3 regions of the Acetivibrio cellulolyticus CD2 genome follow, and region 1 is predicted to be linked to each of the others. Evidence: riboswitches for the same ligand, from Rfam matches in the RefSeq annotation. Region 1 holds a riboswitch; each other region holds the start of a gene.

Region 1 (3,200 bases):
GCAGCTTTTGCATGCTCTTCACCGAAAGTCAAAATATCCAATTCCCTTACAAAAAACATTGTCACAATTATCAGCACTATGGCAACCGGCAAAAATAAAATCACATATCTCCAATCTTTCTGTGAGAAACTGCCAAATTGCCACATTATAAGTCTCTGGGCATCTTCCCTGTTCAGCGAAGATATTATTGTAAGCATTGCATTTACAAATAGTGTAAACACCATTCCTGTAAGAATAATAGTATTCGTTTCCATATTTCTATCCACACCAGCAGCAAATCCCATAGCACCTAAAACGGTCAGCAAGCCGCAAATCAGCCCAACTGTCGGAAGAGTGAAAAGCCCAAGCATAGGAATCGTAATGCCTGTTATCATGACAATACCTGCACCAAGGGCAGCACCTGATGAAACACCCAGCGTGTATGATGAAGCAAGTGGATTTTTTAGTGTTGATTGCATTATAGCACCACTGACCGCCAAAGCTGCACCTACCCCAAATGCCATCAGCACTCTTGGAATACGTATATCCCAAATAATAGATGCTGTGATTTTATCGATATTAACAGCCCCACTTGCACCTAACACCTTATTTGTAATTACCGCAAGAATTTCATAAAATGGAATCATAGCGCTGCCTATGGCAACACCCAATATGCAAATAATAATACTTACTACTAATGCTAAAATTATCTTTAATTTCATATTCTTAATATTTGTCGGGATATATTGCCTTTGCAATTTCCTTCATAGCCTTTACGATATTTTGATTTGGCAGCGAACTTGCAGAATTGTCAATGTAATAAACATCTCCGTTCTTCAATGCCTTCATGTTTTCCCATCCTTTTCTTGCCTTAATTTCTTTAACTGGTTCCTTCATATAATTTACATTCGTCAGAATAATATCCGGGTTTTTAGAAACAACAGCTTCGTTGCTCACACTTATCCAGCTTTTCTGATCTGCAAATACATTTTTTGCTCCAACAAGTTCTATAATCTCATTTAAGAAAACTTCCGAACCAAAGCTGTACATATTTGGATCGGCTGCTATTTCAAAATAAACAGTCTTTTTATTATCAATGCTCTTACCCACTTGTGCTATGTTAGCTATTTCCATTTCCATGTTTTCAATTATTTCCTTACCTTTTGCAGAAGTTCCAGTCGCATCTGCGATGAACTTTATATCCGATTTGATTGCCTCAATTGAATTGCTCGTAGGAATTACTACAACACACAAACCTGCATCCTTTAATGCCTTGAACGGTTCTTTTGTACTATCAACCTCACTCATTCCGGAAGTCAAAACCATATCTGGTTTTAAGCTCATCATTTTTTCCAGATCCGGTGCCATCATATCAAATTCAGAAATTCCCTCTTTCAACCCACTGATACCTTTTGCATTTTTATCTATAGCGATTATTTTATCACCTAGTCCAAGTTCTACAATTGTTTCAGTGATGGCCGGTGCCATCGAAATAATTCTATTTACATTCTTCGGAACTACTATATCGTTTCCTGCCGGATCCTTTGTCGGCAAAGTACCGGAAGCGTTGGCAACATTACTTTCCGGCTCAGTTACATTTCTATCTGGAGTATTTGGGTTTTTGCTGCATGATATAAAGCTAAATGCCAAAACAGCAGCTGTTAATAACAATAATATTTTTTTCATTTTTCATTTTTCCTTTCAACACAAAAATTAAACCTCCTGACCAAAGATCAAGAGGTTATGGATATACTAATTTAAATAGCAACACGCCAGCACCCCCTATCGCTCGTAGAGAAATTTGTGCAATGAAATAGGCAGGTCTTCTGACTTAGGTTCAACGATACTGAAGCCTTCCCAGTTTCCCAGTGGCATCTTTTCCAGCATCTCCCCTTTACAGCGGCGGGACCGTACAGGACTTTCACCTGTTTCCCTTTTAATTCGGCTATCAAACCGAAACCAATTATCATCATATTCAACTTTCATAAGCATAACATTTTATAAACAATAATTCAATCCAAAAAATACAGATTATTTCAAAATGCAAGAGCTAGTTCCGATATTCAAAAATAAAGTAAATCATCTAAATTTATTAAAAAAATTATTTATCACTCTCTTTAGCAATCATTTCAACCAGCTTTTCACCGGAAATGTCTTCAGAGACATCTATGCGATTTAAACCATAAAGAGTATAAGGATTGCCCTTTTGAATTTTGCTTACTTTATTGCCAATAACCACAGTGGCTCTATAGCCTAAATCTTTATAAATCTGCTCTGATAAAATGTTGGACAAGCCATATGGATAAGTAAAAACTGTTGGACTTATTTTTAAATTTTCTTCCATACTTTTTACTTCCATTTCATTATCCTTCACAAGAACATTGCAGTAATCTTTAGTAGTTTCATTAGATATTATATCACTACCTCTTCGAGGATACTTATCGGTACTCTCATGCAAATTATAGCTGTGGCTTTGAATATCTATCACACCGGATTGTAACATTTCAAGGGCTTCCTGGTAATTAAAATGTGGTAAAATAGGTTCATTGGAATTTATTCTCTTGTCTCTCCCAACTGACCAACCAATAATGCTTATTGTTGCTTTCATATTTAGTTCCTTAAGAATAGGAAAAGCATAGTCATAGTTACTTTTATAACCATCATCAAAAGTTATTGCAATAGGCTTTTCCGGTAATTTTGCAACTCCATCAACGTATGATATCAAATCTTTGACAAATATAGCTGTATATCCTGCTCTTTTTATTTCCTCCATGTCATTTCTAAATTTTGAAATAGAAACAGTTGCTGAGTTTTTAGACTCATTATCCTTTACAATGTGATGATACATAAGAATAGGAACCTTAACCGTTTCAGTATTTTTTTCAGATAATAAACAGCTTGTAAAGCCATTATTGGGTGTTAGGATTTTGTTGCACAATTCATTAGCATTGTCCTTTGTCATATAAACTCCAAAGTTTTCAGGATAATAAATATCTTTATCATTAAAGATTTTACCCAGCATCATCTGACCTGCTAGATTTCTGAAGTGAACAGAATCATAGAAATAGCGGGGATCCTTACTAATTTCATTATAGCCAGAGAAATTCCAAAAATCAGTTATTCTACTCAGTCTAATCCAGTAATCCTTTACTTTTTCGAGGTTAAATGCATGAAGCTCTGAATCATAGTTAGGAGAGCTTATCACTTTTAAATTAATATCT
Region 2 (3,200 bases), on a different contig from region 1:
CGTAGTTAGGCTCGCCTGGATTGTAATTTATGCCTTCTTTGACCTTAAATATGTGAATAGGAAAAATAGGTGTCTCTCCATTTCCAAGTCCTGCTTCTGTTGCCAACAGCAGATTTTTAATCACCAGCCTACCTTCGGGGGATGTATCCATACCATAGTTAATTGAGCTGAAGGGTATCTGTGCTCCTGCCCTGCTGTGCATGGTATTGAGGTTATGCACAAAAGCCTCCATCGCTTGGTATGTACTCCTGTCAGTCTCTATTTCGGCACTCTCGACAGCAAAGGAATGTGCCTTTTTAATTATATCCTCATCTTTGACCAGCTCGGCCAGCAATTCAGCTTCATACTCACTATATTTCTCAAGATTGCTTATCGAAGGAACCATACCATGCCTTTCCTTGATAGTTTCACATATGGTTCTCACCTTTTTAGCAGCATCATCAATGTTTGCAAGAAGTCTAAGTGCTTTCGCAAGGTTTTGCCTGTAAAGCTTAATGTATGTTTTTGATACTCCAGGGGCCATATTGTAATCAAAATTCGGTATGCTTTGGCCTCCATGCTGGTCATTCTGGTTTGACTGTATTGCTATGCAGGCAAGGGCAGAATAACTCTGAATGTCGTTTGGCTCCCTCAAATACCCATGCCCAGTACAAAATCCATTTTGAAACAGCTTATCTATATCAATCTGGCAGCAGGTTGTGGTCAACGTCAAAAAGTCCATGTCATGAATATGTATATCTCCCTCTTTATGTGCCAAAGAATGCTCGGGCTTGAGCACATACATTTCATAAAACTGCTTTGCACCCTCAGAACCGTACTTAAGCATCGTTCCCATGGCAGTATCTCCGTCTATGTTTGCATTTTCACGCTTCATATCATTATCTTTTGCTTCCTTGAAGGTTAAGTCCTCATAAATCTTCATAAGGCGGGTATTCATTTCGCGGACACGAGTCCTATCTGCCCTATATAGGATAAACGCCTTTGCAGTACGGACGTGGCCAGTATCTATCAGAACTTTCTCAACTGAATCCTGGATTTCCTCCACAGAAGGAACCTTTTTATCCATTTCCTTTTCAATAGAATCAACAACTTTTTCTGCTAGCGAGAGTGCAGATTCATAATCATGTCCTCCTGTGGCACTTGCAGCTTTGAATATAGCATTGGCAATCTTCTCAATATTAAATGGCACTTCTCTTCCATCGCGTTTTTTTATTTTTGTTATCATATATACCCATCCTTCTTTCTAATCTACGTTTAATGTTTTTGCCTCTTTCATTTTCTTCGAAAGAGCTGAATATTAAAGCCTCCAGACAAAGTGTCAAGAGGCTATCGATACATAATTTATTTTTAGCTTCTTACCCCCCTATCGTCCGTAGAGTTGCAGTGCATAATACAGGCAGGTCTTCTGACTCTGGTTCATAGAATTTCCACTCCTTCCCGGATAACTCCAGTGGACTCTGTGAAAATTCTCCCCATTACAGCGGCGGGACCGTACAGGATTTTCACCTGTTTCTCTTTTAAGCCGTACTTTATGTACAGCACCAGTATCACTTCAATATTTTGTTGTTTAAATATTATCATATACAATATATTGTGTCAATTTGCAATTTAAAATATCTAATTCCTCATTATTCTATCTGTGGTAATTATTTAGTGCCCATATATTTTCTAAGCTTCTTTAAAATACTTTCTTTTCTACTATTTATCGTCATCACCGGAATACCGATCTCTCTTGAAAATTGGCGTTGACTTTTGCCCATATAAAATAAGTTGATTATTAACCCTATTTCCTCCTTATTAAGAAGCTCCAGGCTTTTTCTCAGTTTTTCTATCATTACCTTTGTAACTACAGAATCACATACATTTTCTCTAGTGCTGTCTTTAAGCAGCTCTTCTCCTAAAACATCTTCATAAACATTATCAAACTGCGAATATAAGAACTTTCCGTGTGCTAAATCCCGTTCTTCTAAATATCGCTCTCTCCTTTGCATTTTGTAGTACTCTTTATAGATTTCCTCCGACACTTCTTCTACAATTTGGCCTACTCTTAAATAAAACTTCTTTTCATTATCCATCTTAAAACCTCCAAAATTTTGTCTCGATAGCTGATAAACAAAACTTGGAAATCACGGATAATGGTTGTTGTATGGCTCCCATCTTTTCATATTGCCGACTCCTGATTTCAGGCATAAAAAAAGACCGGAAGTGAAATCAATCGCATCCAGCCTCATTTGCCACATATTTACTTTGAATTAATGCATAAAAAAATCCCCAAACCCTTATAGAATTTGAGGATAGTTGATACTGTTCAATTTATAACACAATCCACCAGCATAGCCAGTATATCAGCTTGTATATTTGAAATCAGTAGGAATAGGCTCGGGGCATAGTTGGGATTTAGTCGGGGTTTGAGGATTGATAGAAAAAGCTTGGAATACCTTCAACTTCTTGACCATCAATTATTCCTTTCATTGCTGGAATGGTATAGCCCCATAAACAAATTGCAAAAAGGTCAATAGCTTCTCTTTTTTTATCATAATAAGTGCTCCGCTCCATATGTAATAGTTCCAACATTTCTTGCTCCGAATACTTAATAACAGTCATGTACTGTTTAACCAGTATTTCATGATACAGTTTGCCATTATCAGGATACTGAAATATTTTACTCATTGCAGAATCTATTATTGATATCAGCCAATGTGTTTCAAAAAAAGAGTATACCTTTTGATTAAACTTATCCCTTTCAATTTCAGGTGCAAAATTTTCAAGATACTCCAATGCCTGTTCTAAATTTTTGCTATAGTAGCATGCAGCATTTTCAGATACTTGATTAAACCGATTTTGAGTAGACCAAACAACAGGACGATATATTTCTAAAAGTAATTTTGTTTTATGTAAAACTGTCGACCGGTCAATATTTAAGTCGCTGTAAAAAAGTGTACATTGCCTCATTACTTTACTTTCTTTTCGCATAGTTTACCTCCATGAATTTACCTATTAACATTTGTTTTATTAAAATGATTTATTTTCTTCTTTTAAATCTTCAACATTTTAATTTAAGCTCCAAACCACTTTTGAATATACTTTAAGAAGTTCTTTGGCATTACGATACGCTTTGCCATCTAGTTTTCAAGCTGATATGTTCCACATACTTCAGCTATCATATTATTCACTTCAAACATTTACCCACCTCATATTTC
Region 3 (3,200 bases), on a different contig from region 1:
GAGCTTATTAATGATCATATTTAATCAGGAGACAGGGAATTACTCCTAATATACTATGCGTTTAATAATAAAATAAATTAAATTAAATTATAAAGGTGTCGGTGATGGAGTTGCATTGAAATCTAAAACCGATATTTATTTGCTAAAAATGGAGTGAAAAATTATGATAGATAAAGAACGTGTGAAAAAAGCTATTACAGAAATTCTTATTGCTATTGGAGAAAACCCGGACAGAGAAGGACTTGTAGAAACACCGGAACGTGTTGCAAATATGTATACAGAAATTTTTGCAGGGCTTTATAATGACCCTAAACAACTGGTAAAAATATTTCATGAGGATAACCATGAAGAAATGGTAATGATAAGAGATATACCATTATATTCTGTTTGTGAACATCATCTTTTACCTTTTGTAGGGGTTGCCCATGTGGCTTATATACCTAGGAATGGTAAGGTCATAGGAATTAGCAAGCTTGCAAGAATTGTAGATATTGTTGCAAAAAAACCGCAACTTCAGGAAAGGATTACAAGAGAAGTTGCTGATATTCTTATGGATACGCTTACTCCACTGGGAGTTGCTGTTGTAGTTGAAGCAGAACATCTATGTATGACAATGAGGGGGATAAAGAAGCCAGGATCTAAAACTATTACATCAGCTCTAAGAGGAAATATAAAAACTGATGCAAGAACCAGATCAGAGTTAATGGCACTTATAAATGGAAAGTAATATCTTTGTGAATCAAAGTTCTCTAATGTAAGATAAAGCTTAAAAATATATTGATAAAACTGAGCCTCTAGTATATTATATAAGTTGGTTGAAAACTAAATATATAAAACAGGTGCCTATACAGTTCTAAATAGGTGAAAAGGAAAGTCGGGTAAAGCCCGCGCGGTCACGCCGCTGTAAAAGTGGAGTTCTCCATTTATGCCACTGGGAAACTGGGAAGGTTTGGAGAATGATGATGCTTGAGCCAGAAGACCTGCCTGTTTTGTTACACCAATTACTCTACGAGCGATAGGGGGTGCTGTGTATGCTTACACTGAATTATTTGTATATACATGACCTCTTGACTATTTAAGTTGAGAGGTTTTTTAATTTGTATAAGAACATAATTATTTGTTAAGAATTAATCAGAATGAAGAGTAAAAATGTTAACATGAATATTGCTAAAAATCAAATACTATTTTAAGTGTTCTCCTAGGCGTATGGCCTTGGAGAAAGGATAGGGGAATCGGGTGCAAATCCCGAACGGAACCGCCGCTGTAAGCACTTAAGCGTATGCTCGTCGATGAAAGTCGGTCACTGGGAAACTGGGAAGGCAGAGCATATGCTGCAGGAGAAATATTCCTATAAGTGTAAGTCAGAAGACCTGCTTGAATTTGACTTACCCACTGATCGGTGGAGGGACTGAATTTTTACAGAAATACGGCTGTAACAATATATAATTGTTATGGCCGTTTTTATATTTTATCCAAATGACTTGAGGAAGGGGGGAATTCGAGAGGTGGAAAAATGGATTGTCTTATGTACTATGATACTTCTGCCCGTAATTATATATGAGGTGAAGCATCGGGACAGGCACAGGCATGTCGGCAGTGCACATGAACACCGGCACGGTATCAGACATAAACACGGAGCGTTGATTTCCATTGATTATTTCGCTTATTCCTCTAAAATCAGACAATGGAATGCCACATTAAAGGTCATTCTATCAATATTGACAATTATTTTGTGCATACTACTGAACAATGTTTATGTTTCAATTGTTGTGATTTTTTCAATGGCCTATCTGGTCATTAAGGTTGGTGGACTTGGGTTCCATGATTATTTGTCAATACTGACTGTACCACTGGCATTTATTCTGCTCAGCATTCTGGCCATTGTTGTTGATTTTTCTGGTCAGCCTGTGGGTGAATACCGCTTGTATTTCGGATTGGGTTATCTATATACCACGAAGGCAATGCTTAAGGGCGGTGTTTTTCTGATGCTTAAGATCATTGCGGCAATTAGTGCTCTGCAGTTGATGATTTTGACAACCCCATCCTCTGAAATTATTTCTGTAATGAGGAAAACACGTTTGCCAAATGATTTTATTGATCTGATGAATATGATATACCGGTATATTTTTATTTTGCTGGATGTATTCGCCAGGATGAAAAACGCAGCAGAATCCCGTTTGGGATATCGTGATTTTAGAACCTCTTGTTATACGTTTGGCAACGGCGCGAGCAATATGCTCGTCTTATCGTTGAAAAAGGCAGATGCTTATTATGACGCGATGGAGGCCAGATGCTATGATGGAGAGTTGAGGTTCCTTGAGGAAGATAAAAAAGCGGAAATCAAGCTGATTATTTTGGCGACGGTATATATAATGTATTTGCTTCTGCTGTGGTACCTGACAAGATAAACGGAGGACTTTTATGAAGAATACAGTTTTAAAAGTGGAGAATCTCCACTATGTATATGGGAATGGAAAGGCCGCACTGGAAGGTGTCAGCGTTGAAATATACGAAGGTGAGAAAATTGCCGTCATCGGGGCTAATGGTTCAGGAAAATCTACATTTTTCCTGAATATTAACGGTGTCTATGCCCCAACGCACGGAAACATCATTTTTAGGGGGATTCCCGTCAGCAAAAAGAATTTGAACGAGCTGCGTAAAAACGTCGGAATAGTCTTTCAAGATGCGGACAACCAGATTATTGCTTCAACGGTCCGGGCGGAAGTGAGCTTCGGTCCGATGAATTTAAAGCTTCCGAAGGAGGTAGTGATAAATCAGGTAAACAAAGCACTGGCCTATATGAACCTCTCGGGGTTCGAGGATCGACCGCCGCACTATTTGAGCGGAGGGGAAAAGAAACGTGTAAGTATTGCCGATATTGTGGCGATGGAACCAGAGGTGATGATTTTTGACGAACCGACATCATCACTGGACCCCATGAACGCCATGATGCTGGAGGAAGTTTTGCAAAAGTTGGGGGGTGAGGATAAGACCGTAATGATTTCCACCCATGATGTGGATTTCACTTATAGGTGGGCTGAACGCGTTCTTGTTTTCTGTAGCGGGAAAATCATTGCCGACGGAACGCCGCTTGAGATATTTTGTAATTCGGAGATTTTAAAACAGGCAAATTTGAAAAAGCCAGTCATGCTGGATGTCTATGATATGCTTGTGAGAAAAAAGATTCTACCAGACACGCA

The links. Region 1 has a riboswitch for cobalamin ahead of ACECE_RS0211045 (ABC transporter substrate-binding protein). Riboswitches for the same ligand answer to the same signal wherever they lie in the genome.
Region 2: another riboswitch for cobalamin. It lies ahead of ACECE_RS0217450 (anaerobic ribonucleoside triphosphate reductase); the one in region 1 lies ahead of ACECE_RS0211045 (ABC transporter substrate-binding protein).
Region 3: another riboswitch for cobalamin. It lies ahead of cbiQ (cobalt ECF transporter T component CbiQ); the one in region 1 lies ahead of ACECE_RS0211045 (ABC transporter substrate-binding protein).

Annotation. Positions count from the first base shown of each region.
Region 1 covers NZ_JH556653.1:2,055,203-2,058,402, forward strand. The annotation lists gene ACECE_RS0211040 (FecCD family ABC transporter permease) at 1-701, opposite strand, end outside; gene ACECE_RS0211045 (ABC transporter substrate-binding protein) at 706-1,665, opposite strand; cobalamin riboswitch at 1,779-1,958, opposite strand; gene ACECE_RS0211055 (polysaccharide deacetylase family protein) at 2,081-3,200, opposite strand, start outside.
Region 2 covers NZ_JH556658.1:367,078-370,277, reverse strand. The annotation lists gene ACECE_RS0217450 (anaerobic ribonucleoside triphosphate reductase) at 1-1,225, opposite strand, end outside; cobalamin riboswitch at 1,379-1,561, opposite strand; gene ACECE_RS0217445 (sigma-70 RNA polymerase sigma factor region 4 domain-containing protein) at 1,647-2,075, opposite strand; gene ACECE_RS0217440 (hypothetical protein) at 2,398-2,973, opposite strand.
Region 3 covers NZ_JH556658.1:378,030-381,229, forward strand. The annotation lists gene ACECE_RS0217475 (DUF512 domain-containing protein) at 1-24, shown strand, start outside; gene folE (GTP cyclohydrolase I FolE) at 164-727, shown strand; cobalamin riboswitch at 821-1,002, shown strand; cobalamin riboswitch at 1,172-1,392, shown strand; gene cbiQ (cobalt ECF transporter T component CbiQ) at 1,506-2,408, shown strand; gene ACECE_RS0217490 (energy-coupling factor ABC transporter ATP-binding protein) at 2,422-3,200, shown strand, end outside.